4 regions of the Cytobacillus sp. FSL R5-0377 genome follow, and region 1 is predicted to be linked to each of the others. Evidence: riboswitches for the same ligand, from Rfam matches in the RefSeq annotation. Region 1 holds a riboswitch; each other region holds the start of a gene.
The links. Region 1 has a riboswitch for thiamine pyrophosphate ahead of NSQ49_RS04955 (ABC transporter substrate-binding protein). Riboswitches for the same ligand answer to the same signal wherever they lie in the genome.
Positions count from the first base shown of each region.

Region 2: it holds a riboswitch for thiamine pyrophosphate, as region 1 does, so the genes downstream of both, NSQ49_RS06315 (Ykof family thiamine-binding protein) here and NSQ49_RS04955 (ABC transporter substrate-binding protein) in region 1, are expected to answer to the same signal.
Region 3: it holds a riboswitch for thiamine pyrophosphate, as region 1 does, so the genes downstream of both, thiW (energy coupling factor transporter S component ThiW) here and NSQ49_RS04955 (ABC transporter substrate-binding protein) in region 1, are expected to answer to the same signal.
Region 4: it holds a riboswitch for thiamine pyrophosphate, as region 1 does, so the genes downstream of both, thiC (phosphomethylpyrimidine synthase ThiC) here and NSQ49_RS04955 (ABC transporter substrate-binding protein) in region 1, are expected to answer to the same signal.

Region 1 is NZ_JBBORA010000001.1:1,006,851-1,014,897, reverse strand. It holds gene NSQ49_RS04985 (carbohydrate ABC transporter permease) at 1-608, shown strand, start outside; gene NSQ49_RS04980 (hypothetical protein) at 645-1,385, opposite strand; gene NSQ49_RS04975 (TatD family hydrolase) at 1,511-2,278, opposite strand; gene NSQ49_RS04970 (ABC transporter ATP-binding protein) at 2,290-3,024, opposite strand; gene NSQ49_RS04965 (ABC transporter permease) at 3,021-3,788, opposite strand; gene NSQ49_RS04960 (thiamine-binding protein) at 3,785-4,078, opposite strand; gene NSQ49_RS04955 (ABC transporter substrate-binding protein) at 4,093-5,091, opposite strand; TPP riboswitch at 5,202-5,310, opposite strand; gene NSQ49_RS04950 (YkvA family protein) at 5,388-5,801, opposite strand; gene NSQ49_RS04945 (NAD-dependent deacylase) at 5,949-6,671, shown strand; gene tatA (twin-arginine translocase TatA/TatE family subunit) at 6,782-6,955, shown strand; gene treP (PTS system trehalose-specific EIIBC component) at 7,227-8,047, shown strand, end outside.
Region 2 is NZ_JBBORA010000001.1:1,264,923-1,272,969, reverse strand. It holds gene NSQ49_RS06345 (YlbF family regulator) at 1-131, shown strand, start outside; gene NSQ49_RS06340 (D-glycero-alpha-D-manno-heptose-1,7-bisphosphate 7-phosphatase) at 260-784, shown strand; gene NSQ49_RS06335 (alpha/beta-type small acid-soluble spore protein) at 851-1,051, opposite strand; gene NSQ49_RS06330 (energy-coupling factor transporter transmembrane component T family protein) at 1,293-2,072, opposite strand; gene NSQ49_RS06325 (ABC transporter ATP-binding protein) at 2,059-3,759, opposite strand; gene NSQ49_RS06320 (ECF transporter S component) at 3,743-4,339, opposite strand; gene NSQ49_RS06315 (Ykof family thiamine-binding protein) at 4,341-4,946, opposite strand; TPP riboswitch at 5,218-5,319, opposite strand; gene NSQ49_RS06310 (Cof-type HAD-IIB family hydrolase) at 5,549-6,415, shown strand; gene NSQ49_RS06305 (coproporphyrinogen III oxidase) at 6,644-8,047, shown strand, end outside.
Region 3 is NZ_JBBORA010000001.1:2,031,604-2,039,650, forward strand. It holds gene gvpQ (gas vesicle protein GvpQ) at 1-349, opposite strand, end outside; gene NSQ49_RS10465 (gas vesicle protein GvpP) at 386-892, opposite strand; gene gvpA (gas vesicle structural protein GvpA) at 933-1,193, opposite strand; gene tenA (thiaminase II) at 1,550-2,239, opposite strand; TPP riboswitch at 2,298-2,400, opposite strand; gene thiW (energy coupling factor transporter S component ThiW) at 2,551-3,042, opposite strand; TPP riboswitch at 3,156-3,271, opposite strand; gene NSQ49_RS10485 (alpha-hydroxy-acid oxidizing protein) at 3,499-4,617, opposite strand; gene NSQ49_RS10490 (PaaI family thioesterase) at 4,792-5,163, shown strand; gene NSQ49_RS10495 (DUF2512 family protein) at 5,248-5,634, shown strand; gene NSQ49_RS10500 (hypothetical protein) at 5,708-5,845, opposite strand; gene NSQ49_RS10505 (TerC family protein) at 6,042-6,824, opposite strand; gene NSQ49_RS10510 (FbpB family small basic protein) at 6,839-6,964, opposite strand; gene NSQ49_RS10515 (hypothetical protein) at 7,283-8,047, opposite strand, start outside.
Region 4 is NZ_JBBORA010000001.1:1,964,208-1,972,254, forward strand. It holds gene tenI (thiazole tautomerase TenI) at 1-382, opposite strand, end outside; TPP riboswitch at 472-581, opposite strand; gene thiC (phosphomethylpyrimidine synthase ThiC) at 604-2,388, opposite strand; TPP riboswitch at 2,515-2,629, opposite strand; gene NSQ49_RS10045 (hypothetical protein) at 2,840-3,076, opposite strand; gene NSQ49_RS10050 (bifunctional metallophosphatase/5'-nucleotidase) at 3,219-4,853, shown strand; gene NSQ49_RS10055 (hypothetical protein) at 4,957-5,190, shown strand; gene NSQ49_RS10060 (DUF3267 domain-containing protein) at 5,199-5,735, opposite strand; gene NSQ49_RS10065 (hypothetical protein) at 5,954-6,385, shown strand; gene NSQ49_RS10070 (cation diffusion facilitator family transporter) at 6,421-7,290, opposite strand; gene NSQ49_RS10075 (DUF2935 domain-containing protein) at 7,519-8,047, opposite strand, start outside.

The sequences.
Region 1 (8,047 bases):
TTATTGCTTTTTGCGGAATGGCGGGAAGCGTTATTGTCAATTCGCTGGTTGCTTATGCATTTGCGAAAATCCGTTTCAAAGGAAGAAATACCTTGTTTATAGTTGTGTTATCAACCATGCTGATACCAGGGTTTGTCACTATGGTGCCACAGTACATTTTATTCTCCAAACTTGGCTGGGGAAATACGTATCTGCCGCTGATTGTTCCGGCCTTTTTGGGGAGTGCCTTTTTCATCTTTCTGCTTCGGCAGTTTATGATGACCATTCCGAATGAACTGATTGAAGCTGCTGTTCTGGACGGCGCAAATCATATTCAGATCTGGTGGCATATTATGCTGCCGTTGACGAAGCCTGCGCTTATTACTGTAGCGATTTTCTCATTTAATGGCGCATGGAATGATTTACTTGGACCATTATTATATTTAAATGATGAGAGTCTTTACACGCTGCAAATTGGTCTTCAAACCTTTAAGGGAACTGTACAGACACAATGGCATTACCTGATGGCCATGTCAGTAATGGTATTACTGCCTGTGGTCCTGTTATTTTTCTTCTTTCAGAAACATTTTATAGAAGGTTCAAATATTGCATCTGGTACGAAAGGTTAACAAAACCGGCTAAGCGATTCGCTTAGCCGGTTTTGTTCATTGTATAGGGCAATAGGTTCTCCATTCTCCATCAACACACACCTTATGACGGGGGACATAGCATTCAATGACCACTGAATTCGGATTCAGCCCGTTTTGTTCAAGCTGCGATGATACTGAAGCTTCAGATTCAATATTAGCGGATGAACAGGGATAGCCGCCGCGCCATTCATACTTTGTGCAATAGTAGCATAGCTGGCCTGATGCTTCAGCCTTATCGGAAGTAACAGTATTAATCTGAGCCGCTTCTTTAATCAGCTGAGTTTTTTTCATTTCTACTTCTGTTAAATAATCAGTAAAGGCAACGTCTTTTGATATATCTATTTTGGTCTCTTCCTCAGACTTCAGGTCTTTTACATAAAATGCCTGATCCTCAATGAGCCTGCTGTAATCAACCAGCCGCACTTTTAATTCCTTTCCGGACTCTAATGAGAAAGAAAGGAGAGAGGAGAAATTTACGTGAGCTTTTTCATTTAGGAATATATTTTTTTCATTGTATTCAATTTCATATTGCACTGTCCAGCCATATTGCATTCCCTTATCATCGATAAGAGCTTTTGGCTTGGTAGCTGCATCTTTTAAGATAGAGGATTTGAATTCCTTATACTCATCAGATTTTAAAACGGCTTTCATGAAATCCTTCTCAGTCGAAATTGCCGATTTGCTTTTGGGCTGTGCAGAAACATTGCCCGAGAAAACTAGTAAAATAGTCAATAATAAGAAAATATACTTTTTCATCACATACCTCCTAAAAGTATTGTCCAATATAAGATTAACCCATATTTCCAAAATTAGGAATGGTGCGAAGTGATTATATTTATCTAGTATATTTTCTCTAAAAAAACCGTCTTATTGTAAATGTTTTAATCAATATTATAAAAGGCTTTTGTATTATCATTCAGCTTCTTAAGGGCACTGCTGAAAGTAATTTCTTTTAGTTCAGCAAAGACACTGATCGAATGGGCCATCATGGCCGGATGGGCAGGTTTGTTTTTAAAAGGGCCATCAAATTCCCATGGACCGTCTGTTTCGGCCATCAATTTATCGATAGGGAAATCCCGTACAAGGAGCTGTATTTCTTTTTCGTACACAATATCAGGTGTAAAGGAGATATAATATCCATTTGAAACCAGCCTGCTTATGGCTGCGGTGTCACCTTTAAACCAGTGGAAATGAGCCTTTTTAATTGAGTGCTTTTCCAATAAATTGCATACAGTCGGTGCATCATCATAAATTGCATGAAGGGCAATAGGCTTATCCCATTCTTTTGCAAGCTTAATGAATTCTTCGAGAAGTTCAATATACCCGCCAAGCTGCTTTACTCCTTCAGATTTTAAATAGTATGGAAGGCCAACCTCGCCAACAGCAGCCATTTGCTCTTTGTGAATCTTCATCCAGCTGAAAAGCTCTGAAATTTCATGATCACTGGGCAGTGCCTGTTCAGGATGAAAACCAAAGGCAGGTTTAACAAAAGGATAAATTTCCGAAAGAGCAAGGTTTCGTTTACAGGAGGCTAAATCGCTTGAAACTGTTACAAGGGATAGCTGAAATGGCAGCTCATTAAACATTCTTTCTAAATCCATATGACTATATTTATCAAGGTGAATATGGGAATCAATATATTTATCCATGCTCCTGCCTCCTAATGGTTTTTCAGCGCATGATGGATACTTCTTTTGCAGGCAAGGAATTCCTCATTGAGAAGAAGTTCCTCCACCCTTGGCCTGTTAAAGGGTACCACATATTCATTCATTACTTTAGCAGGCTTACTGCTCAGGACCAAAATTCGATCAGACAAGTAAAGGGCTTCTTCAATATTATGTGTTACAAACAGAATTGTCGGTTTATGCTCGTTCCAAATATCAAGAAGCCATTTTTGCATATCATGGCGGGTGAGCTCGTCTAAAGCTGAAAAAGGTTCATCCAGCAATATGATCGGCTGCGGGCTCAATAATGCCCGGATAAAGGCAGCCCTTTGTTTCATTCCTCCCGACAATTCATGAGGATATGCATTTTCATAGTCGCCGAGTCCTGCTTTTTGAAGCATGTTTCTGGCCGTTTCCGGATCGGCTTTTCCCATAATTTCCTGGCCAAGCATAACATTCTGGAGGATGGTTCTCCATGGCATCAGGGAAGGTGTCTGGGGCATATAGCTAATTGAACCGCGTTTTCCGCTGATTTCTGTATTCCCAAGCTTAATGGAACCTTCATCTGGCAGGAGCATACCGCCAATCAGGTTGAATATAGTGCTTTTTCCGCTGCCGGATGGACCAAGAATCGAAACAAATTCACCTTCATTTACTTGAAAGCTTAAATTGTTTAATACTTGATTGGAATCAAAACTTTTCGATATAGAATTAACCGATAATTGTATCATTTCCTGCCACTCTCCTGGGACTTCCATTTAATAAGCAAACGTTCAGCCAGTAAAATGGCTCCAAAAAGGAGCAAACTTAACAGCATAATCGCAAAAATGGCTACAAAAACACGGTCTGTCCGAAATGAGGAAGAGGCTAGGGTCATATAAACCCCTATTCCGGCTTTAGCTCCAAGCCATTCAGATATGACAGCACCCATCACACTATAGGTTGCAGAGATTTTTAGGCCTGAAAATAAAGATGGAAGGGAATGGGGGAGCTCCAGCTTCCAAAATAGCTGTCCGCTGCTCGCCCCTGCCATCAGCATATAATGCCTGAGTTCTCCCGGTGTTTGCCGAAAACCATCCAATGCTGCAACAGTAATCGGGAAGAAGCATACCAGCGTAATGACAATAAGCTTTGGCAGTATGCCAAATCCGAACCATACAACCAGTAAAGGAGCCAGAACAATTATTGGCACATTTTGAGAAAGGATAAGAAGCGGGTAAACAGACTCCCTAATAAAAGGCAATAAATGCAGTATCACAGCTGTTAGTAATCCAATGACAGTGCCTATGCCAAATCCCCATAGTGAAAGCAGGATTGTCGATTGAAGATGCAGGCGGAAGCCCTCCCAGCCTAAAAACGCCTCCTGAATAATGTCTGTCGGGGGAGGAAGCAGCCAAGATGGGACATCTGCCAGATTCACCGCCAGCTCCCAAAAAATGAATAAAAGAAGGAGAACCGCTGCCGGCCTCCATCCTTTTCTGACTGCACTGATCATGAACGGTACTTCTCCGTTAAATCACTCATTTGAATTCCAGCAGGCTGATATAGGATCTTAACCTGTGAAATGACATTGCTGCTTCCTTTTTCAATCATTTTTCTGTTCATGTCAGCAATGATTTTTAATAAATGTTCTAAATCGCCTTCCATCGTTGTTTCCAGGGGATGAACTTCGTATTTAACACCCGATTGCTGAATGACACTGATTGCTTCATCAACATATGGTATAACATTTTCCCCATCTTTTGTTTTTGGTATGATTTGAATGCTTACAAGTGCGTTTGCCATTTTATAAACTCCCCTTATTCCGGCAGGAAGTCATTTGTAAATGCTTTGCCGGCATCTAATTCTTTTTCTAAAAGACCATTTTCATGCATCCAGTGTGCATAGTTTTCCCAGACTTCAAGCTTTTGTTCTCCCCATCTGGAAGCATCATCCTGATAGCGCGGAGATAGCCACTCCTGGCTCTTTTTGACCAAGTCACTGTCAAGGTCAGGAGCATGCTTTAACAAAATATCAGCTGCTTCGCCAGGTTCGTTGATTGCAAATTCATATCCTTTGGCTGCTGCTTTTACAAATGCTTTGACAGTCTCCGGATCATCTGCAATCATTTTTTCACTAGTTGCCAGTACAGGCGTGTAGTAATCCAGTTTATCAGAGTAGTCTGTAAGGTAGACCATATTAATCTTTTCCCCTCGAAGCTCAGCTTCTACACCTGTCCATCCGTAATAAATCCATGCGAAGTCTATATCTCTTTTAACGGCTGTAAAAAAGTCTGCATCTCCCATGTTCACAATTGACACTTTATCGACATCAGCATTTTCCTTTTTCATTAGAGAGTCAATTACTGATTTTTCTACAGGTGCCCCCCAGCCGCCATAAGTTTTTCCTTCAAAATCTTTCGGCGATTTAATATTTTTTTCAGCAGGGGATGCAAAACCGGAAGTATTGTGCTGAATGACAGCAGCTATTGAAACCAGTGGCACACCCTGTACCCGCGCTTCCGTAATGCTTTCCTGATAGCTGACACCGAAATCTGCCTTGCCTGATGCGGTCAATTGATCTGCTCCTGCCTCACCTGGCATGATGATTTCGACATCAAGTCCTTCTTCTTTAAAATAGCCTTTTTCCTTTGCGGCGTATAAGCCGGTATGATTGGTATTGGGTGTCCAATCCAGAACGACAGTAACCTTTTTCAATTCTTGTTTGCTGCCTGCATCTTCTTTTCCAGTCTGGCCGCTGCCGGCACATCCGGTAAGCAGCAGAAGAAGCGCAGAAATAGCAGCTATACATTTTTTCATAATGAAACCTCCAAAAGCTTTTATGTAGTAAGGAAAGTGGGTATTAGTCTGCCCTGAAAATTAAAAAACGCCCCGGCATAATACCGGGACGCATATAAAAAAACATTTATGATGTTTAAGAATATGTTCCCTACGCCGGTATTAGCCAGATCAGGTTCAAAGGGTCAGCATCTTAAGGATGAAGTCTCAACCGGCACACCGGTTCCCCTACATTTCTTGCTATATAATTTTAACAGACATGAATACTTTCCATCATTATTATAGCAGACAATATAAAAAAGGACAGCATTTGAAATTTATTTCATTTCAATTGTCCTGCTGTCTTTCCAGGTTTTGAATTTCTCAAGCTCCCCTGATATTTGACTGACGGCAAAGCCCAGTACTGCTGCGTCATCCAAAATCCCCATTCCAATTAAAAAGTCTGGAACCAGGTCGATAGGGGAAACAAAGTATAGAATGGAAGCAATAATAAAGATAATTGATTTTTTGGAGATATGCCGGTAATCACCTTTTGACCATGCCCTGACTAAATCAATCAGCAGCTGAAACTTTTCCCATATATCATTTAATGAGGATTTGTTTTTATCTGCTTTAAGTGTCGCCTTTTTTAGCAGTCCTTTCGTTTTTTCGGGATCCTCTGCGTAGCGTTTTGCCCTGGAAGAAAATTTTTTATAGCCATCCTTATAGTCTTTCGTTTCTATTTCAGGCATAGCCATCACTCCTATATTGATAATTCGGGTAAACAGTTATAATCTATTATTTACCGCATACGTGACATGACATAAACATTTAACCTGAAGAAAAAAATGGAAATAAGCATTAAGCAGTATCAATATATTTAGTGGGAGCTGGTATTTATGATTGAAAAATGGCTGAAGGAATCAAAATATACAGTAATACTAGCTGGAGCAGGGATGTCAACGGAAAGCGGGCTGCCTGATTTCAGGTCAGCCAACAATGGATTATGGAACGGGAAAGATCCTGGAAAAATTGCCAGTACGGAAGCATTAAATCAAAATGTGAATGAATTTATAGATTTTTATCGGCACAGGGTAATCGGACTGAAAGAGTGTAATCCTCATAAAGGCCATTATATTCTTGCTGATTGGGAAAAGAGAGGCATGATAAAGAGTATTATAACTCAAAACGTTGATGGATTTCATCGGCTTGCTGGCAGTAAAAATGTATCAGAGCTTCATGGTAATCTGCAGACACTCCACTGCCAGGAATGTAAAGAAGTGTTCCCAAGCGAGGGTTATTTGCATGGGCATACTCAATGTAATTGCGGGGGAATGCTTCGTCCTTCAGTAGTTCTGTTTGGAGAAATGCTGCCGGAGCAGGCATTAGATTTTGCGGCAGATGAATCAGACAAGGCAGAACTATTTATTGTACTGGGATCATCCTTGACTGTGACCCCGGCAAATCAGTTTCCGCTGATAGCGAAACAAAACGGAGCAAAACTGGTGATAATTAATATGGAACCCACTGATTTTGACTTTTATGCAGATGAAGTAATCCATGACCGCAAAATTGGTGACGTACTCGAAGAACTAGATGGCCTTTTAACAGCGGGAGAATGAGTATCTTATAATAAGTCTCGTACTATGATTTTTTGAGCAAGTCCCCTATAATAGACAGTGAACATGATTACTACCGCTTCAAGCGATATGATATATAAGGAGTGTTCAGCATGTTATCAAACATCGGAATTCCAGGCTTAATTCTCATCCTCGTTCTGGCTCTTATTATTTTTGGGCCTAAAAAACTTCCCGAAATAGGGAGAGCATTCGGGGAAACTTTAAAAGAATTTAAGAAATCTACTCGTGATCTCACTAAAGATGATGACGATGATAAAAGAAAATAGCCTACCGGTTTAGAACCGGCTTTGCAGACGATTGGTCTCAAAGCCGGTTTTTCTTTTTTATGGCTTCCAAACGGTGTGAATGGGTATATAAAACAAGGAAAAGAAAAAACAGTTGACTGACATGTATATACAAGATAAAATGAAAGCGTAAACAGATCATGTATATACAAGTTGCTTTGGTTTATATTTATCAAAATTGAGGACCATAAATAAGCACCTTATAACTGTTTTTTTCTTTTATTTGAAAACGGTAACAGGAGGAGAGCGAAGAATGGCTACAAATAAAGAGTCAGCAGAGCAAATCGTAGAAGCTATCGGGGGCAAAGATAATATCGCTGCGGCCACTCATTGTGTAACACGGCTGCGTTTTGCCTTAAAAGATGAAGGCAAAGTCAATAAAGAAAAACTTGAAAATATTGATATAGTGAAAGGGTCCTTCTCCACCAATGGACAATTCCAGGTTGTAATCGGACAAGGCCTCGTTGATAAAGTATATAAAGAAATGACAGAGGCTACCGGAATTGGCGAATCGTCAAAGGAAGAGACCAAAAGTGCTGCTGCCGAAAACTTAAATCCCTTGCAGCGCGGCATTAAAACACTTGCCGATATTTTTATTCCTATCCTGCCAGCTATCGTAACAGCTGGTTTGCTGATGGGAATCAACAACATTATGACTGCGCCAGGTATTTTCTTTGATGAAAAGTCGTTTGTTGAAGTTTATACAAACTGGGCTGATCTGGCTGCGATCATTAACCTGATTGCCAATACTGCTTTCGTATTCCTACCCGGTTTGATTGGATGGAGTGCTGTTAACAGGTTTGGCGGAAGTCCGCTTCTGGGTATTGTGCTTGGTTTGATGCTCGTGCACCCGGATCTTTTAAATGCATGGGGCTATGGTGCTGCAGAGGAAGTTCCAAAGTGGAATTTATTTGGTTTTGAAATTGAGAAAGTAGGTTACCAGGGTCAGGTATTGCCGGTATTATTTGCTTCATATGTGTTGGCTAAGATAGAAGTATTCCTGAGAAAAAGAATTCCTGATGCTTTTCAGCTTCTGACTGTTGCACCGATTGCATTATTAGTAACAGGATTTCT
Region 2 (8,047 bases), 260 kb from region 1:
TCGCACTTGTACAGCAGCATGCCCAGATCTCAAAGCTTATGGAAGCAGAACAGCGCATGAGCATGATGATTGCAGAAATGAACAAAATCATCATGAAGCCTCTTGAAGAGCTTTATGGAGCGGCTGAATAATTTCATCAGAAAACTCCCGGATATTGATCCGGGAGTTTTTTTATAAGAAAAGATCATTTTTTCATATTAAACTAAACCAGGTTTGGGTACCTTTATGATAGATATTGATTAAAGAAGGGGGCAGTACATTGAATAAAGCCATTTTTCTTGACCGGGACGGCGTTTTGAATGAGGTTTTATCTGAAAGGGTAAAATTCGTTAACAAGCCTGAGCAGTTATATTTATTGGAAGGGGCAGCAGAAGCTGTGTCAGAACTGACCAAAGCCGGATATGAAATTTTCGTCGTGACCAATCAGGGCGGTGTGGGACTCGGCTTTCTGAAAGAAAGAGAGCTAAAGAAAATTCATGAAAGGCTGCAGGAGCTTGTTGCAGCCAAAGGCGGACATATTAAAGAGGTTGCCTATTGCCCTCATAAGCCGAAAGCAGGCTGTGAATGCCGGAAACCAAATGCAGGCATGCTTTTGGAATTGGCTGAAAGGCACCATCTTGATTTGGCTAAAAGCATTATGGTAGGCGATCATGAGCGGGACATTGAGGCAGGGAAGAAAGCCGGCTGTAAAACTGTTTTTATCGGCTCAGAGCAAACAAGTGCAGATATCCAGGCTTCATCACTTCTAGAGGCAGTAGAGGACATTTTAGAAATGCTTAAATAAAAGAGTAAAAGCCGCTTCCGCGAAAGGTGGAAACGGCTCTTAATTTTATTATGATTGTTTAGAAGATTAGCGTGCTCCGCCAAGCTGCTGCTCAGCCATTTGCACAAGGCGCTTCGTAATTTCTCCGCCTACAGATCCATTTGCTCTTGAAGATGTTTCCGGGCCAAGGTTCACACCGAATTCTGTTGCAATTTCATACTTCATTTGATCAATTGCCTGACTGACTCCTGATACTAAAAGCTGATTAGAATTGCTGTTTCTTGCCATGTAAATCATCTCCTTGGTGTAGTTTTCTTGTTTGTTACAATTATAGCTTTAGGAGAGCAAATAAGATTTATTCATAGTTGTTTATGGTACTTTATGGTAATTTTTTGAATCTGCAAATGCGGGTATGGGACTGTGCGCATATAAATACGGGCTATTCGCACAGAAAAAATTTGTTGCGCACATAAAATGGCTTCTTCCGCACACAAAAAGATTCTATCCGCACAGAAATCAAAATTGCCAGCTAAAGTTCGCCATTATAAAGCTGGAGAAACCCGAAAAGCCAAGAGATATAGGCACTGACCAATATTGCTCCTATAAAAATGGCCAAACAAGCCCAATCTTTCCAGGAAACAGAGACTTTATGATAAAAATCCCGGTTTTTATCTCCGGTAAACCCTTTTGATTCCATTGCCATGGCTGTCCTCTCAGCTTTACGGATCGCTCCGGCAAGCAGGGGAACTGTATACCTCTTAAGCTCTGCCATTTTTTCCGGGAGTGTCCTGGCTTTGGGTACTCCCCTGATCCGGTGTGAGCTTCTGATGATCTCGAATTCTTCTTTCATTAATGGCAGGAATCGATAGCCTGCCATGATTCCATATGCAAGCTTTGGAGAGAGCCGGCATTGCTGCATTAAACTGAGCAGAAATGCTGTCGGCTTTGTGGTTAAAATGAACAGAAGGGACAGAGAAGTAAAGCTTAACACCCTCATTCCAAGGGAAAGGGCACGCAGAAGGCCCTCCTCAGTCAATGTGAAGATCCCCCATGCCCATAATAGGGTTTCCCCTTCAATCGCTTTAGAAAAAATCAAAGCTGACCAAATATATATGACAGCCATGAAGATAAATGGCGAGAAAAGCAGAATCCATCTTTTGAATGAAACTCTTCCAAAAATAAAGGTGGCTGCTGCCGTTATCACTAAGGTCAGAAAAGGTGTAACCGGGTCAAAAAAAATCGATAGAAGTAATACACAGACTATCACAGTGAATGCTTTAATGCTTGGGTTTAATTCATGTAAGAACAAGTTTTTCCCTCCCTGCAATGGACCCGATATCATTCCTGAGTTTTTCAATGTATGGAACCTTTAAGGAAGCAGTCTTCAGAATGTCCTCTTTTTTCCATAATGCATCAGGCAAACCATCGTAAATCTTCTCTCCTTCTGAAAGAACAATCACTTTGTCCGCATATGAATGGATGATTTCCATGTCATGTGTGATCATCACCACGGATCCGCCGCTTTGGATCTTTGCTTCCATTAGCTTCATAAGCTCACCGCACGTCCTGGCATCCTGTCCAAAGGTCGGCTCATCGAGGAGGAGAAGATCCTGGTTATACACAAGCATCGATGCAACACTAAGCCGCCGTTTTTGCCCCTGGCTTAAGGAAAAGGGATGCATGTCAGCGCACTGCAGCAAGTCCACTTGAAGCAGTGCAGCCTGAACTGATTCTTTAATATCACCATCAGGAATCTGCTGTATTTTTAGACTGAATGCAATTTCATCATAGACAGAATCAGCAATAAATTGGTGTTCGGGGTTTTGAAAAACATAACCTAATTTCTGTCTTAGCTCCTGCTCCTTCCACTGGGAAAGGGGACTGTCATAAAAGAGAATATTGCCTTTGGAAGGAGTATAAAGTCCAGCCAAGAGTCTTGAAAGCGTTGTTTTTCCTGATCCATTTGAGCCGGCAATGGCCACAAATTCACCTTTTTTAACAGAAAAACTAATATCTTTTAGCAAATCTTTCCCAGCTTTATAAAAGGATAGATTCTCTGCGGATAGAATAATTTGTTCTTCAGGAGCTTGGTGATTTTTCTTCCTGTTATCTAAAACCTGAAGTGCACCAATGGGATTCTCAAATCCGGCGATTAATTTCTCATCAGTCAACGGAAGTTTTTCCCCTTTATAAATACCTGCTTTTTTCCCTGAAAGGCCTGCTTTTACCGAACTTGGCAGCCAGATGCCCTCAAGCAGAAATTCTTCTGCATATTGATTAAAGCATTCTTCAGTGCTTCCATTAAATAATAGTTCGCCTTCTCTGTTTAGGACTGCGCAGCGGTCGGTCAAATCAATCCAATCATCCAGCCTGTGTTCGATTATTAGAAGGGAGAATGATCTCTTCTCTTTAAGCTCTTTAATGATGCGGGTAAGTTCATAGCTTGAAGCCGGATCCAGGTTTGCTGTCGGTTCGTCTAAAATCAGGAGATCCGGTTTCAATGACAATACACATGCCAGTGCAAGCTTTTGCTTCTGGCCCCCGGAAAGGGTGTGAATTGGGGCATATTTATATGGCAAAAGATGAACAAGCTCCAATGCTTCATCAATCTTATTCCCGATTTCTTCATGCGGCGTTTTCAAATTCTCAAGTCCAAATGCCAGCTCATCCTCGACTGTGGTCATGCAAAATTGGCTTTCAGGGTCCTGAAACACAATTCCAATGTGCTGATTAATTTCACCAGGGCCGAATTCCTCCAGCCTCTTTCCTTTGAATGAAATGATCCCGTCCAATTCGCCATCTGCGGCCTCGGGATACAATTTATTTAAGCAGAAAGCAAGTGTGCTTTTTCCCGAGCCGCTGGGTCCCAATAATAGAACTGCTTCCCCTGCATTAAGGCTGAATTGCATATTTTTAAAAATGGGCTTTTTCACATCTTCATACCTGAATGTAAGCTGCTCTGTTTTTAATATGTTCTGTTTATGCTGTAATGCCATTTTCCGGTTTTCCCCTTTTCAGCTCTTTGCCAATAGGAAAGCTGTTTAATGCTCCGGTCTTTGCAAGGCTTTCGCTCAGCCATTTGCCCATCAAGCCTGCCAGTAAAGCACCGCTGACCATCCTTACACAAAACATAGCCATTACATAACCGGGTGAGAGGGCCGCATAGCCGGAAATGAAATAGCCCCAAATAAAGCTTGTAACAGAAGAGCCCATGCCGGCAGCAATTAAGACCCATGTCCGGTAATTATTCCATTTCGTGGCCGCAAAAACAGCTTCCGCTCCAATCCCCTGAATCATGCCCGACAGAATCAGGCGGGGACCGACAGCATTGCCGATCATGACTTCAATGGCTGCAGCGATGGTTTCCGATAAGAAAGCTGCCCCGGGTTTTCTGATTATGTACGCTGCGAGAATTGAAACAATAAACCAAATGCCAAAAATAAAATCATATCCAATTAAGCCGAATATTGCATATAGCACATTGCCAAATTGCATGAATATCAGGTATACAACTGCAAACACGACAGCGAGTACAGACAGGACAATGACTTCACGAAGCTTCCACTTTTCAAGCATATTATTCAGCCCCCTTTTTGGATGGGCTATTGGCAGACATATTCACCGTCATAACAATATGGGTGGAATTGCTTTTCTTACAGTTTTCAAAAGCGTCCTCCAGAGTTTTAAAAACAGAGTGTGCATCCCCGTCTAATCTTGAAGCATAATGCACCCCTTTTGTAAAAATTCCCTGATTCATTGCAAGCTCGACCTGATCCATAATGACATTCATGTATTCAGGAATCCCCATCGGATAAAGGGCGAACTGGACCGCAACTTCCTGGCTGATACCTGCTGCTGATTCTTCATTTGCCAATTCCTCATTCTCAGCAAGATAAGCATCTCCTGCAGTATCACCAGGACATCCATTTGAAAAAGTTCCGTTAAATACTACATGGTCACCATGCTTAACAGCTTGAAGATAAATAGCTTTAACCACATCGAAAACATGAATGGACCTGCCTCGCACACAGGTGCTAACATCATCTGTTTCCATCCAAACCTTGCTCGTATCCACTTCTTTTAAAGCTGATAAAATAATATCCGCAAACCTGTCAGTCATGGGATAAATTGAAAATCTGCACCCTGTAATTTCACTGGTTCCACATAAAAAATTTTCCTGCATTTTGCCATCCTCCTAGTATTAATGAAAAGTTTTTTTCGTAAGGTTTGCTGCTGTTTTTTGAATTACTTACTGTGTTGATAGTATCGACAGGTGCAAGGCTCCTTCGGGAGCATATGTGCAAGCACACCGCCTGCCCGCGATTCGCTGGGAAATCAACGACAATATACATGAGCCAAAAACAACAAATTTTACAAAAACAGCCTGGTTAAAATAAAAAAACTGCATTCCCAATAGGAAATGCAGTTGAATGTTATCAATACACTAAAATGATAGCCGTTCACCTGCACTTCCCCACGCTGGTATTATCCAGATCGGGTAATAAGAGTCAGAACGGATTGTTCTTCTCAGCCAAAAAGCTCCCCTAGTGCAAAACTTGGATATGCAGTTTTTAATGACTCCATCTTAATACGGAGAATCCAAATTGTAAATGACTATTTATAATTCTTTTATTCAAATAATCTATGAAAACAGTTAAACACCTTCACTAACACAGGCAATCAACGAAAAAATTTCTGCATTGTCCATGTCATGTTCTAATCCAGTCCCTCCCTTCATAAAAGTGTAATAGGACAATTTTACACCGAGAATAGGGGGCAAATCGGATGATATACAGAATGCTTGCTTTAAACATAGACGGAACACTACTCCAATCAAATGGAAGACTTCATAAATCAACAAAAGAAGCAATTGAATATGTGCAGCAAAAGGGAATTTATGTAACACTTGTCACATCCAGAAGCTTTCCTTCCGCGAAGAAAGTGGCTAAAGCATTGAAATCCAATTCTTTGCTGGTTACACACAGGGGGGCATATATTGCAGCTTCCCAGGAAAAGCCTATATTTGTAAAAAGGATTCAGGAAGATGAAACGTTTGAAATCGTGCGCCTGCTTGAAGGCTTTACCTGTCAAATCAGGCTGGTGCACGAAAAATATTCCCTTGCAAACAAAACGAAGCTTAATACCAATATGCTTGCAAAAACAGTTTTTACAACGGGTGATCCCATTTTTTATTCCCAGCAATTTGTGGATTCTTTAAGTGAGACTATTTTAGATGAGCCGGTTACGCCGCCGAAAATCGAAGTGTACTTTGAAGATAAGGAAGACCTTGAGGATGCTAAGACAGCCATTTGGGGCATGTTTGAAAATGTAGAAGTCTTAAAACTGAACGATCTGAGGATGGACATTGTTCCTGCAGGGGTCTCAAAACTGAATGGGCTTCTCTATTTATGTGAGCATCTTGGGATTTCCAGAAATCAAATGGTCGTCATAGGAGACTCTGAAGATGATCTGGAAATGATTGAAGCAGCAGGATTGGGTGTGGCAATGGGCAATGCTCCGGCAGAAGTAAAAAAAGCAGCGGACTGGCTGACGCGATCAAATGATCAGAACGGCGTAAGCTACATGGTTAAAGAACATTTCCGTAAACAGCATCCAATCGATTTCCTGAAGAAAATGAATCTATTAAAATAAAATTCAATGAATGAGAGCCCGATTAGTAATTCGGCTCTTTTTTTAGTTAGCGATAGTATAGAAACCATATCAGTAACCTATAGGATTCACTTTCCTGATATTGACCTTGTTTCCCCATTTATGTACACTAGAAGGAGTTTGCCAACATGAATAAATAGACTATGCAGCTGCCGTCATTGAGATAAAACACCGGCAGATTTATTATATTTTTAAAAAAAGGTGATCGATTTGAACATTTCAATTTTAGGCATACAGGATGAACGATTCCATCGGCCGCTTCGGCTGATAGGGAACCTCTTTTTTGAAGAATGTGAAGTGGTGCTTGGTGAGAATGATGCAGCAGATCTGATCATTTCTTTTCAAATTGAGCATGGAGAACGCATTAAAGCCGCTGCAGAGATTACTGATAAAAATAGCAATAAACTTACAGCTGATTTTGAAAAAGAGTTCATTCCGGCTGAGTCAGAAAAAGAGAATTTCAAACAAATCAAGAATGCAGTATCTCATGTATACCTGACTGTTTTGCAGGACTGGACGGGCATTACGCAGAAGTGGGGAATTCTGACTGGGGTACGTCCCACAAAATTGCTTCACCGTGCCATGCAGAATCAGACACCTCTTAAGGAAGCACATCAGCAGCTGAAGGAAGAGTACCTGATTACAGATGAGAAAATCCAGCTTATGCAGAATATTGTAGACCGGCAGCTCGCTGTCGTGCCGGATCTTTATGACTTGAAAAATGAGGTAAGCATATATATCGGCATTCCGTTCTGTCCGACAAAGTGCGCGTACTGTACTTTTCCTGCATATGCGATTAATGGCAGACAGGGTTCTGTCAACTCATTTCTTGGCGGCCTTCATTTTGAAATGCGCAAAATGGGAGAATGGCTGAAAGAATATAATGTAAAAATTACCACTGTCTATTATGGCGGAGGGACTCCAACAAGCATTACAGCTGAAGAGATGGATATGCTTTATGAGGAAATGTATGAATCTTTTCCAGATGTAGAAAACATTCGGGAGGTCACCGTGGAAGCAGGCCGTCCGGATACAATCACACCTGAAAAGCTTGAAGTGCTGAAAAAATGGAATATTGACAGAATCAGCATCAATCCCCAGTCCTATATTCAGGAGACACTGAAAGCTATTGGACGCCATCATACAGTGGAAGAAACCGTAGATAAGTTCCACCTTGCCCGCGATATGGGAATGAATAACATTAATATGGATCTGATTATCGGACTCCCTGGAGAAGGTGTACCGGAATTTGCACATACATTGGATGAAACAGAGAAATTAATGCCGGAATCCCTGACAGTTCATACTTTATCCTTTAAACGTGCTTCGGAAATGACGAAGAATAAGCAAAAATATAAAGTTGCTGAGCGGGAAGAAATTGAAAGAATGATGGACATGGCTGAGGATTGGACTAAAAAGCATAATTACCATCCCTATTACCTATACCGTCAGAAAAATATCCTTGGCAATCTTGAGAATGTCGGCTATGCTCTTCCGAATCAGGAAAGCATCTATAATATTATGATTATGGAAGAACAGCAGACAATCATCGGGCTTGGATGCGGGGCTTCCAGTAAGTTCATTGACCCAGAGACAGGAAAAATTACTCATTTT
Region 3 (8,047 bases), 1.0 Mb from region 1:
TTACTTTTCTCTTATCGTCATGTTTATCTTCATTTGCTGAAGACATTTTCTCTTGGAAGCTTTCCCCGGCTTCAACAACCTTTCCCAGCTTCTCTCTTGCAGAAAGCAATACTTCCTGGGTTTTTTCTTTTGCTTCTCCTGCTTTTTCATGGACATTATCGGCAAAATCGTCTCGTGCACTCTCCAGCTTCTCGGTAAATTCTTCTCCTTTGTTCTGAATACTTTCTGTGATTTTCTCCTTTGCCTTTTCCGCTACTACTTCCTTTGCTTTTTCTTTCAGCGGCTCCGGGGCACGCTTAATCGCACTTTTTGCAATCTTTTTAACGACTTTCCTTACTCTTTTGTCCATCTAAATCACCCCGGTTCATAAAAAAAAGACTTATTGTTACTTGGATTCCACCAGATCGTTCAACATATTTTCAATTCTTTGCAGACGTTCATTTAAGTGTTTGTTCTCTTCCTTGATTTCCTGATACTTCTCATCTCCTCCGCGATCCTTTTTAGGAGAAAGAAGTCCGTCCTCAATTTTACTCAGATAACCCTCAGCTAAATGTTTAACACTGTTTTGTGCTTGCCCGGCAAGAAGCTCCTGGGCCGTCTTTTTAAATTCCTTTCCTGCAACCTTTACAAATTCAGAATCGCTTAAGTTTGAAATGATTTTTTTGCTCGTCTGAGGATTCGCAAGCAACCCTATTCCTGCTCCTACAACCCCGCCCACAATAGCCAGATTCATAGAAAAGTTAGAGCCTTCCTTCTTTTCTTTCAATTCATTGCCGTTTTCGGCTTGCTCATTTTCTTCGCTGCACTGATTTACTTCCTGATTTTGTGTTGCTTCACTGCTCTGATTATTAATTTCATTTCCTGTCTGATTGTTTGCTTCTTGATTTTCCATGTTTACTGCCTCATTTCTTTTTAATGTTTAATTTTTTTCTCTATACGCTAAATTGCGGTTTCTGATTTTGTCCTCTATCCATAAGGCCATCCTCTTGCACTTCATCTGTTAATAAACCAACCGCTTCAGCATAGCGCAGCCACGTATCCACACTGGCAATGACCACTCGCGCTTCAACTGTCAGAATTTCGATCCCGACAAGAGAAACTCTCACAAATGCATCAATCACAATTCCTTTGTCTAAGATCCTGTCTATAACTTCTGCAAGGCTGGAGCTATCCGTACTTTTTTGAACACTCATATTTCCATCTCCTTTCGGCTTTTGCATAGCGGGACGATGTACGAGTAAATTTAGGGTTTAAGTTATAAATACCTTCAGGCCAGAAGGTTAAAACGGGGCATAAATTACCATTCCCAATCTTTTCTTGAAATTTTTCATCACTTCGCTTTCCAGTAATATTAGAAAGTGATTAAACATCCGTTTCTGAGTATCAACCGTTTGATTATTACAATTTCATTACATTCGTTTAGAGCCACTCTTTGAGCATTTTTAAACGTTTTTTATAACAAAAAAGAGGCGCACTATTTAGTGCACCCCCTACTATGAATTTTAATTTTCGAAACACCTGCAGTAAGAGCTTCAGGCAAATAATGGTTTTATGAAGTTGCTGCCGGAATGCCTGCCGGCCACTTTTCACAGGTATAAGCCATCTCCCAGAAACCAAGCTCCAGCTGGCAGCTTTTCCGGAAAGCATCCTTCATCCGCTGTCTTTCTTCCGGTGATGCCCCTTCAGCAAGCTCATCCAAACGGTTTCTCATATTCATGGTCACCGCTTCGACTCTTAGATTTGCATAAAATGAGATCCATGGATAAAACGGATGGTTCTCATCTGGCTCATATTGCTTCATGAGCTCAAGCCCAATCTCCCAATATGTCCATGGACAAGGCAATAATGCAGCGAGGATTTCACCCATTCCGCCTGTGTGGGCATGATACATCATATGTTTTACATAATGATCAGCTGTCGGAGGGAGCGGATACCCCTGCAATGCTTCATAATCTACCCCAATCTGCTGGCAGAAATTATGATGAGGATGCACTTCGCTGTTCAATACAAATTCTATCTGCTGATTAAAATAAGCAATATCCTTGCGCTCCGCAGATTTTGAAATGGCAATCCCATAAATATGCATGAATGCATTCAAATACTCAAAGTCCGCTTTAATGTAATGAGCAAGCGCCTCTTTCGGCACATCTCCTCTCCCAATGCCCTGGACAAATGGGTGCTCAAATATCATCTGAAATAAATCTTCATTTTCTTTGCGCAAAATCTCTGAAAAAGTCATAAAAAATAGCCTCCTATTAAACTCAGAAGCTGCCGGGGAAAAAGCATGAGGATTTAGATTGAGGTCCTCACTGCTTCCCTGCGCTGGCATTATCCAGATCAGGTTCCAAGGGACAAAGGAAAAAGCTCCTTATCTCAGCCGTAGCGCCCCTAGCAGTTTTCTAACGTTTTTAATTGTTTTTTACCTAGCTTGAAGTTTTCCTCTCATAACTTTGGGATATCGCTATAAATCCGTGAAAAATGCTCATAAAGTCAGGTTATTCTTCTGGAATTCCTCGTCCTGAGCATACCCAACCGCATTCCATCCCAAAATCATCCCATTGCTCGAATCAGATTTTTCTCTTTAACCTTCGCCAATACCATCCAGCCTATCGCCGCACCGGCAATGCTGCTGATCAGAAACGGCGGCATGAAGAAGAATGCACCAGCTGAACTGCCCATGAGAAGCTTTGCGTACGGAACGGCAAACAATGCACCAATTATGCCGGTGCCCACTACCTCTCCAATGGCAGCCCATATTTTCCGTCTGAATTTCAAATAAAGAACACCAGCCAAAAACGCACCGATCATTCCGCCTAGGAACGCAAGCAGCGTCCCGAATCCAAGCAAATTACGCAGCAATGCAATCATAAAAGCGACAGCTGCTGCCGGCAGGGGACCAAGTGTCACCGCTGCCAATACATTTACCGCATGCTGGACCGGATAGGCCTTAGCTGCTCCTGCGGGAAACCAGAGCAAATGGGATCCGAGTGTCCCTATTGCTACAAATAAAGCCATCGCAGTTAACAATCGGGTTTTGTTCATCTATACCTCCTTTCTAAAAGGGCAGCCTGATTGCTTATCAGGATGAGAAGTATGTATACAAAAAAGCCAGATCCCGACAAGGACCTGGCTTGGTTAAAGTAAATGAATCGACATATAGTCAAATCCTACTTCCCTCCGCTGGCATTAACCAGATCAGGTCCATAAGAGTCGGAAAGCTATACGCGCTTTCCTCTCAGCCCACGCATTCGGGGCACCCCTAGTAGTTACATAGATATTTAATTTGATAAGCTACTTCAAGCTTATCAAATTATTCCGTCAATGTCATCAATCTTTTCGCTTATATACTTTTCTTGATGGATTGAATTAAGCGCTCATCATTTTCTGCTGCGGAGCTTTGAACAGATTCGTCATTAATTAGCGCAATAGGCTTGTCCGTTTTCATTTTGGCTCTTTTTCATAGACTATAATTTTTCATGGCAGGAAGTTTGATAACACTTAATACTTCATTCGAATTAGCTGCAGACCGGCAATATCCTTTAAGCTCCCTACCCCTGCCAGGGAAAGCGACACTTTTGTTTCTTCTATAAAGTTGGCAAGTACTTTTTCAACTCCAGCCTGCCCGCCAATGGCCAGGCCATACACATACGGCCTCCCCAGGCAAACGGCGTCGGCTCCCAGCGCCAGAGCTTTAACCACATCTGAACCTCGTCGAATGCCGCTGTCAAACAAAACCGGGATCCGCCCTTTAACTTCCTTCGCAATCGGTCCGAGCGCATCAATCGCCGCAATCACTCCATCAAGCTGTCTGCCGCCATGATTGGAGACAATGATTCCATCTATCCCTCTTTCAACGGCCAGCCCGGCATCTTCAGGGTGGAGAATGCCCTTTAATAAAATGGGCAGGCTTGTTTTCTCCTTTAATCTCGCAATATGCTCCCAGCTTAATGTTGGATGATGAATATTATTAAGGATTCCCTGTACGATATCGCCATCCTGGAGAGAGGCCATAAAGACTGGATCACTTTCATAATTAGCTTTTCCATAGCCAAGCTTTAAGGGGGAAAAGTTATTTCTTAGATCAGCCTCCCTCCATCCCATCATCACCGTATCAACCGTTAACACAATGGCCTCATACCCCGCTTCCTCCGCGCGCCGGACCATGCTGAACGATGCTTCTTCATAATTGGACCAATATAGCTGGAACCATTTGGGACTCGTGCCTGTGGTGCTGGCTATTTCTTCAATGGAATAACTGGAAACTGTGCTCTGGATAAATGGAATGCCAAATGAAGCTGCTGCACGTGCAGATGCCATTTCTCCCTCATTATGTTCAAGCCGCTGCATTCCAATCGGAGCAAGGAAAATAGGATAAGGATATGTTTTTCCAAATATGTTCACACTTATATCCGGCATGGAAACATCCTTCAGCATTCTCGGCACAATTGAGTATTTTGCAAAGGAGTCGATATTCTTTCTAAGCGTTTCTTCCCCGCCGGCTCCTGATTGAACATAGCCAAAACCGTCTGCTCCCATCACTTTCTCCGCTTCCTTTTCAAGCTCCTTAAATGAAATAGGAAAGTTTTCAGCGAAACTAATATTCTCTACTTTTGCCATTTTCCCGCCCGCCTTTTTTTGAATTTATTGAAAATAATATCATTTTTATGGATTATTTGAAACCATGTAATAATTTTGGAGTCTCTCCCTGGCAAAAAAAGAGTCTCAATAAGCAGGGATTTCACAAAGAATCGGGAATAACCATCTTAACTAAATGAAATTGGAGTGTACCAAATGTTAATCAAGCAGCCTTTTGATGAGTTTCTGAAATTCCATTACGAAAGAGTCAGTAAAAGTAATATGAAAGTCACTTTGCCAGTCCAGCCGCTCTTTATTAACAGCGCTGGACTGGTTCATGGAGGAATTATCTCTACTCTTGCAGATGTAGCGATGGGAAATATTTTTGAGCCGGGTGAAGATCAGCTGCAGTCTGTGGTGACCGCTGATTTAAAGGTAACGTTCCTAAAGGGCGCGACAGGGGAATATCTAATTGCCGATGCTCACCTCGTTAAAAGAGGACGAACTCTCAGCCATACGGATTGCCTGATTTATAACGATCAGGATCAGGTGGTTGCCAAAGCATCGGGGATTTTCGCGTCGATCTAGGGAAACTTCCAATTTTCTGTAATTTAATGATTATCCCCCCTGTCTCAGGGTATAGTTACCTAAAACAAGAGGGAGGATTTCACCATGGAGCATATTGAAGCGATATTGCTTAAATTTGTTATGATTACCGCAATGCTGGGAATTATTTTGACTGGAATTTTTGATATCAGCTTTACTGAAACACTCATTATTAGCGTCATTCTCACTCTAGGGGCTTATGTTCTGGGGGATATGATGATATTCCGTATGTCAGGTGACGAAACAGAGCATACAAAAAGGAATACCATAGCAACCATTTCTGACATTGGTTTAAGCTTTTTTGCCATCTGGCTTTTATGTGAATTAATGGTGTCCGGGAAAGACGGCTTGGCAATGGCAGCCTTTATCTCTGCCCTTTTGATAGGTGCAGGTGAATGGTTCTTTCATGTATACTTGGATAAACGCGTTTTTGCTTATGATGGACATAAATGATATCTGAAGAGACCTCTGCAGGGTCTCTTTTTTTACTTTATGGCCGAAAATGGATATACGAAAGACATATGTTTTAGTATTCGATCTCATTATAATCCTTAGGCTGAGGTACCGGCTGATCCTCTTCATGCTTTCCAAATTCATTGACAAGCTCCATCTCTTCTTTGGGGCCTTGTGTCTGTTTTGTATTTTGCTTATCTCTTTTAGACAATCTATTTTGCTCCCTTCGTTCCGTTTCTAAAATTAATATTTCCCATTTACTGCATTTCACTCATAAATAGAGGATTTTTCCTCCATTTGATTTAAAAGTTCTTCAGCAGGCAGCAACAGGGATCAGGGCAAATCAATCAAACGTTTGATTGATTTGTGTTCACTAAAAAAAGGCGGATAATTTCCGCCCTTTTTGATCAGCTTGCTTGTTCCTCTGCTGGCACTTCCTGTTTCTCCTTAGAAAGGAACCATCCAGCCAATGCAATTCCAACTAATACAGCATAGAATGTAATTTTCCATTCAGCTGACTTAGCAAAACCTTCAGGAAGGATTTCAAGAGCCGGATGTGACATTGTATAGACAGCCAGTTTAACACCAACCCAGCCGACAATACCAAAAGCTGCAATCTCAAGCCCAGGTCTGCGATGAAGCAGATCCACAAAGAGATTTGCGGCAAAACGCATAATGATTAATCCAATCATACCGCCGGCAAAGATGACAAAGAATTTTCCGCCGTCAAGTCCGCCTACATGGCCTAGACCTGAATCCGGAAGTGCTACAGCCAATGCGACTGCCGCCAGAATAGAGTCTACAGCGAAAGCAATATCAGCAAGTTCTACTTTGAAAACCGTCAGCCAAAAGCCTGATTGTTTTTTGGGCTTGGTAACCCCTGCTTCTTCCTCACCTTTTTTCACAAGAAACTTTCTTAATATATGATTAGCCGCGATGAACAGAAGATATAATGCTCCAATGGCTTGAACCTGCCATACGTCAACTAAATATGAAATCGCAAATAAGGATCCGAAACGGAAAACAAAGGCTCCAGCCAATCCGTAGAATAAAGCCCTTTTCCTCTGCTCTTCTGGAAGATGCTTAACCATAATCGCAAGCACCAGCGCATTATCAGCAGCCAATAGACCCTCCAATGCCACAAGCAGCAGCAATACCCAGCCATACTCAAGTATCAATGACAATTCCATCTAAAACACCCTCCCTATTTCACCTTTGTGTATCTTTCGTCTAAACGCTTTTCAATTTTTGCCAGCAATTGTTGATCTTTCAGCAGCTCTTCTTTGTTTTTCTTAACTAATTCTGCGAATGACATCTTTGCTTTTTTCATCCTGGTCTCCTTTCCTTCTAATTTTATAAGTATTGAAAGCTTCACACTGTTTCCCTGCAGTTATGTCGATTGAGGATTTCCATGCCGTCTTTATAAGGCAATAAAAAAACCTCTACCAGCAGGCGGTAAAGGTTTAAAAAACAAAAAGACCTTTACCCGAAACAGGCAAAGGTCTTGCTAACAACGTTAAGGTTGCCAACAAAGCCGGGAGCTCTTAACTCCGAAATGACGACTCTGTTGTAAAAGCTACTCCCCTTTAGGAGAAACTATTCAACTATTTAAAATAATCATACTCTAATTTGTTCAAAATGTCAATACTTAAGCAAATCGGTAATAAATTAAAATGAAAGTCGCTAGGACGAAAATAAAGTTCAGAAATACAAACACAAATTGATCTGCCTTCGTTTTGTGCAGCTTGATCGGCGGGTTATAGAAAGATACTCCTTCAATGATGAAAATAATCAGCACAATATGGATCATAAAATGCCCGATCACCTCTGTCATGCCAAACAGCATTGTAGTTGTGATGAAAATAACTGTCACGACGAAACCAACTACACGGTTAAGAATCCCTACTACAAGAAGGTAACCGACTACAAACTCAATAAATGCAGCCATAACAACGAATGCGGCAGGTGAAAAGCCGAATGTCGGGACTCCATGATTGGCCACAATATCCAGAGACATGCTTGGATATACCCATTTTTCAACAGCCACCCAGCATAAAGATAAACCTGTGCCCAAATATAAGAATGGAAATCCAACCTTCTCCAGCTTCGTGCTGCCGACCAGCAGTACCCCAATAATGGCAACATAATATCCATAATCAAGCATGTGGAATAAGCCATTCTGCATGGTAACGTACACAAACAGCCCCAGTAAAATTACGGCCCCGGCCTTTGTTGAAAAATGATGCGGAATTAGCAGAAAGCCAATTGCTGCCCATGTTAAAATCAATGCAATCGTATTGGTTAAATGAAATTCAGGCGCAAATAGTGTTCCATTCGTTACCTGGAGGATTAATGCGGCAGCCGTTCCATACTTCAAAATATATCTGCTGTATTTGCGGAACCCTGAGAGCCA
Region 4 (8,047 bases), 960 kb from region 1:
CTGTTTCGAATATATGCCCATACAGGAGATAATCAGCCCCCTGTTTGGCAGCCTCTTCAGCTTCCTCAAGTGAATGTACAGAACAGCCGACAGGTAAATGCGGAAAACGCCTTTTTACAATATCAGCCGGCAGACTGTGGTAAGCAAGATGCACACCCGCTCTAAACGCCCAGGCAACATCCGCGCGATCATTTATAATGATTTTACGAATAGGAATTCCTTTTTTAAGAAGATGCTTTACTCCGGCAAATAACTCCCTTGAGGTCCAGTGTTTTTCCCGTAAGTGGAATTTATCAGTAAAGGGTTCCAGTTCAACAGCTATTTCAGAGAAGTCCTCTGGAGAAAGCTTTCCGTCTGATATAACATGCAGCTGTTTCTTCATAGCAGTCCGCCCCTTTGCTTTTTTAGATTTTTTTGCAATAAAAAAACCACCTTCTATGTAGAAAGCGGGGCTATGAGGCCATAGAATTCAGGCCCGAACCTCCACTTCCCTACGCTGGCATTCAGCCAGATCAGGTTCCAAGGGTCTTAAAGCCTTTGCTTTAATCTCAGCCTTCAATCAGGCACCCCCAGCGGATATCATTCTATTAAACTATAAAAAGACTACTGATAAATGTTTCCCCCAGCCTTATTAAATTCCTCAGCTTTTTCTTCCAGTCCCTTCTGTATCGCTTCGCTGGTTTCAAGCTGATGCTCTTTTGCATAATTCCGGATATCCTGCGAAATTCTCATGCTGCAAAATTTTGGCCCGCACATGGAGCAGAAATGAGCGGTTTTTGCCCCTTCAGCCGGAAGGGTTTCATCATGGAATTCCAATGCCCGCTCAGGATCCAATGAGAGGTTGAATTGATCTCTCCAGCGGAATTCAAAACGGGCTTTTGACAGGGCATCGTCCCTTTTTTGCGCACCAGGATGCCCCTTTGCCAAATCTGCTGCATGAGCGGCAATTTTATACGTAATGACGCCTTCACGCACATCGTCTCTATTTGGCAAACCCAAATGCTCTTTAGGGGTGACATAGCAAAGCATCGCCGTTCCGTACCAGCCTATCATGGCAGCCCCGATGGCAGAGGTAATATGGTCATAGCCAGGAGCTATATCTGTCGTAAGAGGCCCAAGCGTGTAAAATGGTGCTTCCTGACAGATTTCCAATTGCTTATCCATATTCTCCTTGATTAAATGCATGGGAACATGGCCGGGCCCCTCGACCATTACCTGTACATCATGGTTCCAGGCAATTTTCGTCAGCTCACCAAGTGTTTCGAGCTCCGCAAACTGTGCCTCGTCATTTGCATCTGCAATCGATCCTGGCCGGAGTCCATCCCCTAAGGAGAAGGCCACATCATAAGCTTTCATGATCTCGCAGATTTCTTCAAAGTGTGTATATAAAAAGTTCTCTTTATGATGATGGAGACACCATTGGGCCATAATGGATCCCCCTCTGGACACAATTCCAGTCAGTCTTTTGGCCGTAAGCGGTACATAACGTAAAAGGACACCTGCATGAATTGTAAAATAATCAACACCCTGCTCTGCCTGTTCGATTAAGGTATCCCTATACACTTCCCACGTGAGATCCTCAGCAATTCCATTCACCTTCTCCAAAGCTTGATATATCGGCACCGTCCCAACAGGAACAGCAGAATTTCTGATAATCCATTCACGTGTTGTGTGAATATTTTTGCCAGTTGATAGATCCATAATTGTATCTGCTCCCCAGCGTGTGGCCCATGTCATCTTCTCAACCTCTTCTTCAATAGAAGATGAGACTGCTGAGTTTCCAATGTTCGCATTAATCTTTACATGGAAATTCCGTCCGATTATCATTGGCTCTGTCTCAGGATGATTGATATTAGAAGGAATAATGGCACGTCCTCTCGCTACTTCGGACCGAACAAATTCCGGTTCCATATTTTCCCGAATGGCTATAAACTCCATCTCCGGTGTTATGATCCCTTTTTTTGCATAGTGAAGCTGGGTGACATTTTTCCCTTTTATCGCTTTCAGTGGCTTGCGGGATAGACATGGAAAAAGTTTATGATTAGCACGCGGATCATCTTCATTAAGGTAGCCGTTGTCCTCGGGCTTTATTTTCCGCCCATCATATTCTTCTACATCTTCGCGTTCTTGAATCCACCGGCTTCTTATAGGAGGAAGCCCTTTTTTTAGATTTGCCGTATGCTGAGGGTCTGTATAAGGGCCGCTCGTATCATAGACGCGAACCGGCTCATTTACTTGCTGACCAAAACTTCCGGTGGTGGGACTTAATTCTATCTCACGCATCGGAACCTTTATGTCAGGTCTCGATCCTTCCACATAGATTTTCCTGCTGCCAGTAAAGCTCGACATAATAAAAATACTTTCATGATTTAATGAACTTGCAGTCATTGTTATCTCTCCCTTATTCAAAAATATAGGGACGAGACCTGGAACCGGGAAGTGCCGGATATGTAAAAAAGCCGGTCCACATAATGATGGACCGGCTTAACCGCAGATGTCTTTGCACAAAGAAACTTTTGCACATTCTAACTTCCCCACGCTGGTATAATCCAGATCAGGTCCAAAGAGTCAAGAAACTTTAGCGCGTTTCTCTCTCAGCCCAAGCTATTGGGCACCCCTAGTTATTACTATTTAATTCTACTTTAGTATACATAATTCAGAAAACAAATAAAAGGTATTTCTGCAAACGTGAATCAAAAAGCTTTCACCTTTTCACGCATGGATCCTTCTCCTAAATGCCCTGCGGCATTTCTGATTAGACATTCAAATTCTAAAAAAAACATAAAAACGCCTGACATAAGCAGACGTTTTTCCATAAATTTAAGATGTGCAGCATCATTTAATTCTCTTCTGAACCCCCTTCGTTCATATCCAGATTCTCTTCACCCTGTGGAGATTCTTCATTCATTCCGGGATCCTGCATTTCACTATCTTCCTTATTGTTTTCATCCATTTGATTATCTTCCAATTCTACATCTTCGGTTTCCGGCGGCGGCTCCTGCTCATCTGTTCCGCACCCTGCCAACAATAATCCTGCACCTAATGGGACTGAAAGCAAAAGCTTCTTATAATTCATGTGTTTTCATCTCCTTTGGCAGTATTATGTTTCTTTAAGACCTTACCCATTCGGCAGGATTACAAACTTGACATCCTATCATCCGATTAAATTCCTGATTCAGGCAAATACTAACCCTGCCACAACTACTGGAGGACGAAGAATGAAAATGCTTTTCTCCCTTATATTATTTAGCATCCTGGGAATGCCTTTATACAGCGGACAGCATGCAAAATATGAACAATGGAATCAGCAGGGTCTTTCTGAAGGATATCACGGCCATGTGGAAGAACGCATAGAAGAACCATATAAGCATATTCAATTGCTGGGCATTAATGATTTCCATGGGCAGCTGAATGTCACTCGTCTGGTCAACGACAGGCCAGCAGGACGTGCTGATTACCTTGCTGCCTATTTACGTAAGCGTGCTGCTGAAAATGAAAATACCCTTTTGCTTCATGCTGGGGACATGATTGGAGCCAGCCCGCCGGTATCTGCGCTTCTGAGGGATGAACCGACTATTGAATTTTTGAATAGGATGGGGTTTGATATCGGCACGATTGGCAATCATGAATTCGACCGGGGTTCTGATGAGCTGCTTCGCCTGCTGACAGGCAGCAGCCCTTCTGCAGTAAAAGATTACTCTGGATCCCAATTCCCATGGATTGCAGCCAATGTCATAAATCAAAAGTCAGGTAAACCATTCCTTCCTCCCTATAAGATAATAAACATTAGCGGCATCCCAATTGGATTTATCGGAGTCATCATGAGAGAAACACCAGCTATAACAGCACCTGACAGTGTGAAAGATTTAATCTTCACTGATGAAGCTGAAGCCATCAACAAATATACCCGGGAACTTCAAAAACAAGGTGTAAGAGCCATTGTAGTATTAGCACATGTTCCAGGCGAATCCAGACCAAATGGACAACAAGCCAGTGGCCAGCTGATTGATTTGGCACATCTAGTGGGTGATGAAGTAGATGTCATTTTTGGAGGACACAGCCATACTTATCTGAACAGTGTTGTAGATGGTAAACTCCTGGTCCAGGCCTATTCATACGGCACCGCCTTTTCTGATGTAGATATAGAAATAGATCCGCAGACTAAGAATATTGTCCGCAAACACGCAGAAATTGTAACTGTTTATCAGGATCGGATCGAGCCTGCAAGCGATATAACCAGGATAATCGATCGGTATGAAAAAAAGGTAGAATCTGCTGTAAACAGATATATTGGCACTGCTGCTATTCCAATCACGGCCGAACAAAACATAAGCGGTGAATCAGCCTTGGGCAATCTTATTGCTGATTCTCAGCGGTCAGCAATGAACACAGACTTCGCTTTTACCAATCCGGAAGGAATCCGCGCAGACATTGATGCCGGCCGTGTTACCTGGGGAAATTTATTTGGGGTCCTTCCCTTCAGTAATCTGCTTGTCAAAATGGACCTGACTGGCAGCCAAATCCGTGAGGTCCTCAATCAGCAATGGCAGCCTAATATAACTAGAATTCTACAGATATCCGGAATTACTTATACTTGGGATGACAGCAGGCCTAAAGGTGAAAAAGTAATAGATATATACCTTCCGGACGGAGCAAAACTCGAACCGGCCAAGATCTATTCGGTCACTGTAAATACTTATCTCGCTAATGGAGGAGATAATTTCACCGTATTTCTAAATGGGATAAATAGAGTGACTGGCCCCAACGATATTGATGCACTGGAGAAGTATATTCAGCAGCTCCCGCAGCCGTTTAGTTATGCGATTGATGGACGCATAAAAAGAATGAATTAAAAGGACAGTCATGGCGACTGTCCTTTTTCTTGTCCATTTGATACTAATAGCAGGATCTGACTCATATCTTTTCAATAGGATTAAACATGAAAGGAATGGGATAATGAAAAAATATATTTATTTTCTCATGCTGTTCGGCGTTTTCTTTCCCTTTTTTCATAAGACAGCCATTGTTTATGACAACTGGAGATTGTGCACTACTGCTTCTAAATTAATCGGGATCAGGCTATATGGACTGGATTCCATGAGAAATCTCCTTATTTCAGCACTGGCGGCCCTCGCTGCTTTCTTTTTCACACAGCTATTTATAAGATGGGACAGCAAAAATAAAATCTAGCTTTATCACTATTCATATATAGTAAATTGAGGTTTAGTCGGGTGATCAATGACAAGTGCGTCTTTTGGAAATTTTAATAGCTTTTGAAAAAGTGCAAGATCACCAATACAGCCAACTGTCATTATCGCTCCCAGGATTGATAATCCGGGCATATTAAGGACAATTCCAAGAACAAGCGGACCTAAGCCAGTTGGAATGAATGGCAGCAATAAAACCTTTTTCATTTGCTGAACAGTCACTGGCTGTTTGGCATGAGCATAAGCAGCACCTATTTTCCAATTGACTCCCCAGTCTAATTCCTTCCAGGGAACTTTGCCAATATAGCGAAAGCCTGCCAAATGGATGGCTTCATGGAGAATAATGATAAGGATCATTCCAGCAAAGAACATTAGCATACCTGCGAAACCAAAACTCATTTCTCCACCGCCGTAAATCACAGCATGTAAAATGAGGACCCCCAATATAAGCGCTATTGTCGCAAGGAATAAGTAAATCTGCAGCTTCATCATTGAAATAGAAACAACCGTTGCTCTTTTATTTTCCAATCTTTTCACCTCTTCAGAATTGGTCAATACTTTACCTACGTATCAGGCAACAGGAAGTTTCAAATCCTTTCACTTTGTCATGCATTCCTCCTTCTTTTGCCTCATGCTCGTGTTTTCGAATTAACAGTTTCTGCCCAAATGGACCTAAAGTAGCTGAAAACACTGTTACCATCACTGATCGCCTTGTATAATCAAGGCAAGAAAGCTGAGAAAGGACTGTGATAAGGAAAGTGCTGTATATATGGGATATTGAAAAAATTATTATACATACATTAAACGAACTGCGCCTCAACATAAATTACGAGTTCAGCAATACTCTCGCTTCACCTATGAGCTACAACGTATCAACGAATACAATCAAATTTAACTACCTGAAAGTGAATGGCTACATAGCCAAAATCAATTTTAAAATAAAAGAGACGAATGAGAATCTGATAAAATTAATGCTTTATCATGAGATTGGCTATTATCTGGATTTCAAAAAAAACAAACATGACATCCGAACCCTTATGTACGGGGATGATGACGAGAAAGAACAGCTCATGGCTGAAATAGAAAAAAACTCCTGGGATTATGGAAGAAAGATAGTGCCTGAACATTTGGTTCATGCCTATGATCATTTTAGGGACTTGGCTAAAATGTTCAGCTGAAAACGAAATGCGCCTCATCTTGAGACGCATTTCGTTTAATTTGGTTCAACATGGACATGAACATCATAAACACCATGATCCTGCATCATTACTTTTTCCACGTGTGTCGCAATATCATGGGCTTCCTTAATATCAAGCGTAGAATTAACCAATATGACCACATCAATCACTTCATTGTTGCCATAGCTTCTGCCTTTAATATCTTTTATGCCTTTAACCCCGTTTACTTTTTTGATAACATCCTGATATTTTTTTATCTTTTTTTCATCAAAACCATCTGACAGCTCATGGGAAGCTTGTACAAAAATATCCCAAGCCGTTTTACATATTAAAAGCCCGACTATAATAGCTGTTAACGGGTCGAGCCATGGCATGTTCAGCTGTGACCCAAATATCCCTATAGCTGTGCCGATACTCACCCAGGCGTCTGAGACATTATCCTTAGCTGCTGCCATTACGGCCTTACTGTTAATTTTAATGGCTAATTTTTTGTTGTATCGGTACACAAAGTACATTGCCGCTCCTGAAAAAACACCGGTATATGCCGCAAAAATATCAGGAGATTCATTAACTCCTTCAAAAATCGATGAAACAGCATTCAACAGTACTTGAATGCCCACAGCAGCCATAATGAAAGACGCTACCATGGATGCAATGGTTTCACTCTTCCAATGTCCATACCCATGATTTTTATCCGGCGGACGCTGAGAAATCCTAAGACCTATAAGTACTGCAATTGAAGCAATAATATCCGTTGTATTATTTAATCCATCCGCTTTCAACGCAGCTGAATCACTCATATATCCAATTGCTAACTTTAGTATTGAAAGACATATATAAGCTGCGATGCTAATATACGCAGCCCGCTCACCTAATTTAAGATTTTGATACTTTTCTTCTTCCATGCCCCAAGCCTCCTACATTACCCTTGCTTATATTACCAAGCGGGATTCGGTTGGGTCTAGAGCAATCTTTTTGTCTTTTATTAAATAAATAAGCAAAGTGCAATTAAGTTGGACTAACGAAAATTAAGCCAGCCTCGTAATAGGCTGGCTTGATTCATATCAATTTATATATGAAGGAGAAGACATAATTCAAACCGTACGTTGATAATAGATTTTCATCAAGAAAATCTAAGCCCCTTTGAGACTTGCCTCAAACAAATCGATAATTTCCAAAAACCTCTCTGCTTCCCTAAATGTATGATCAGCCAGAAGAGGATGAATATTGCTTTTGATGCGACATGCCTCTATTAATTCCCTGGCAGTTTTCTTAAAATCCCTTAATGAAGCAACAGATACTTTATTCTGGTTTAAGAATTGGCTCATGATTGGCTTCGTTTCGGATTGAGGCTGCATTGAATCCAGGTCCACGGCCTGAAATACCAATTGATCGAAATCATGGCTGAACTCCCTGGCCTGTTCCACCAGCTTTCTTTCAGAAGGGTCTAATAGATGGCCGATAAATTTAGCATGATCGGCCATGATCCTTAGGAAAAATACATTCTCTTCTATTATCGCTTCTGGCTTTGGAGCGAGTATCCCGGAGTTAAGATCTTTTAATCGATTAGCAAAATAAGCTGCTTCCCGGCTGATGTGGTCAATTAATAAAGGATAATTATTTGAACGAATTTCACATCTTAATGTCAAACCTAATACTTTT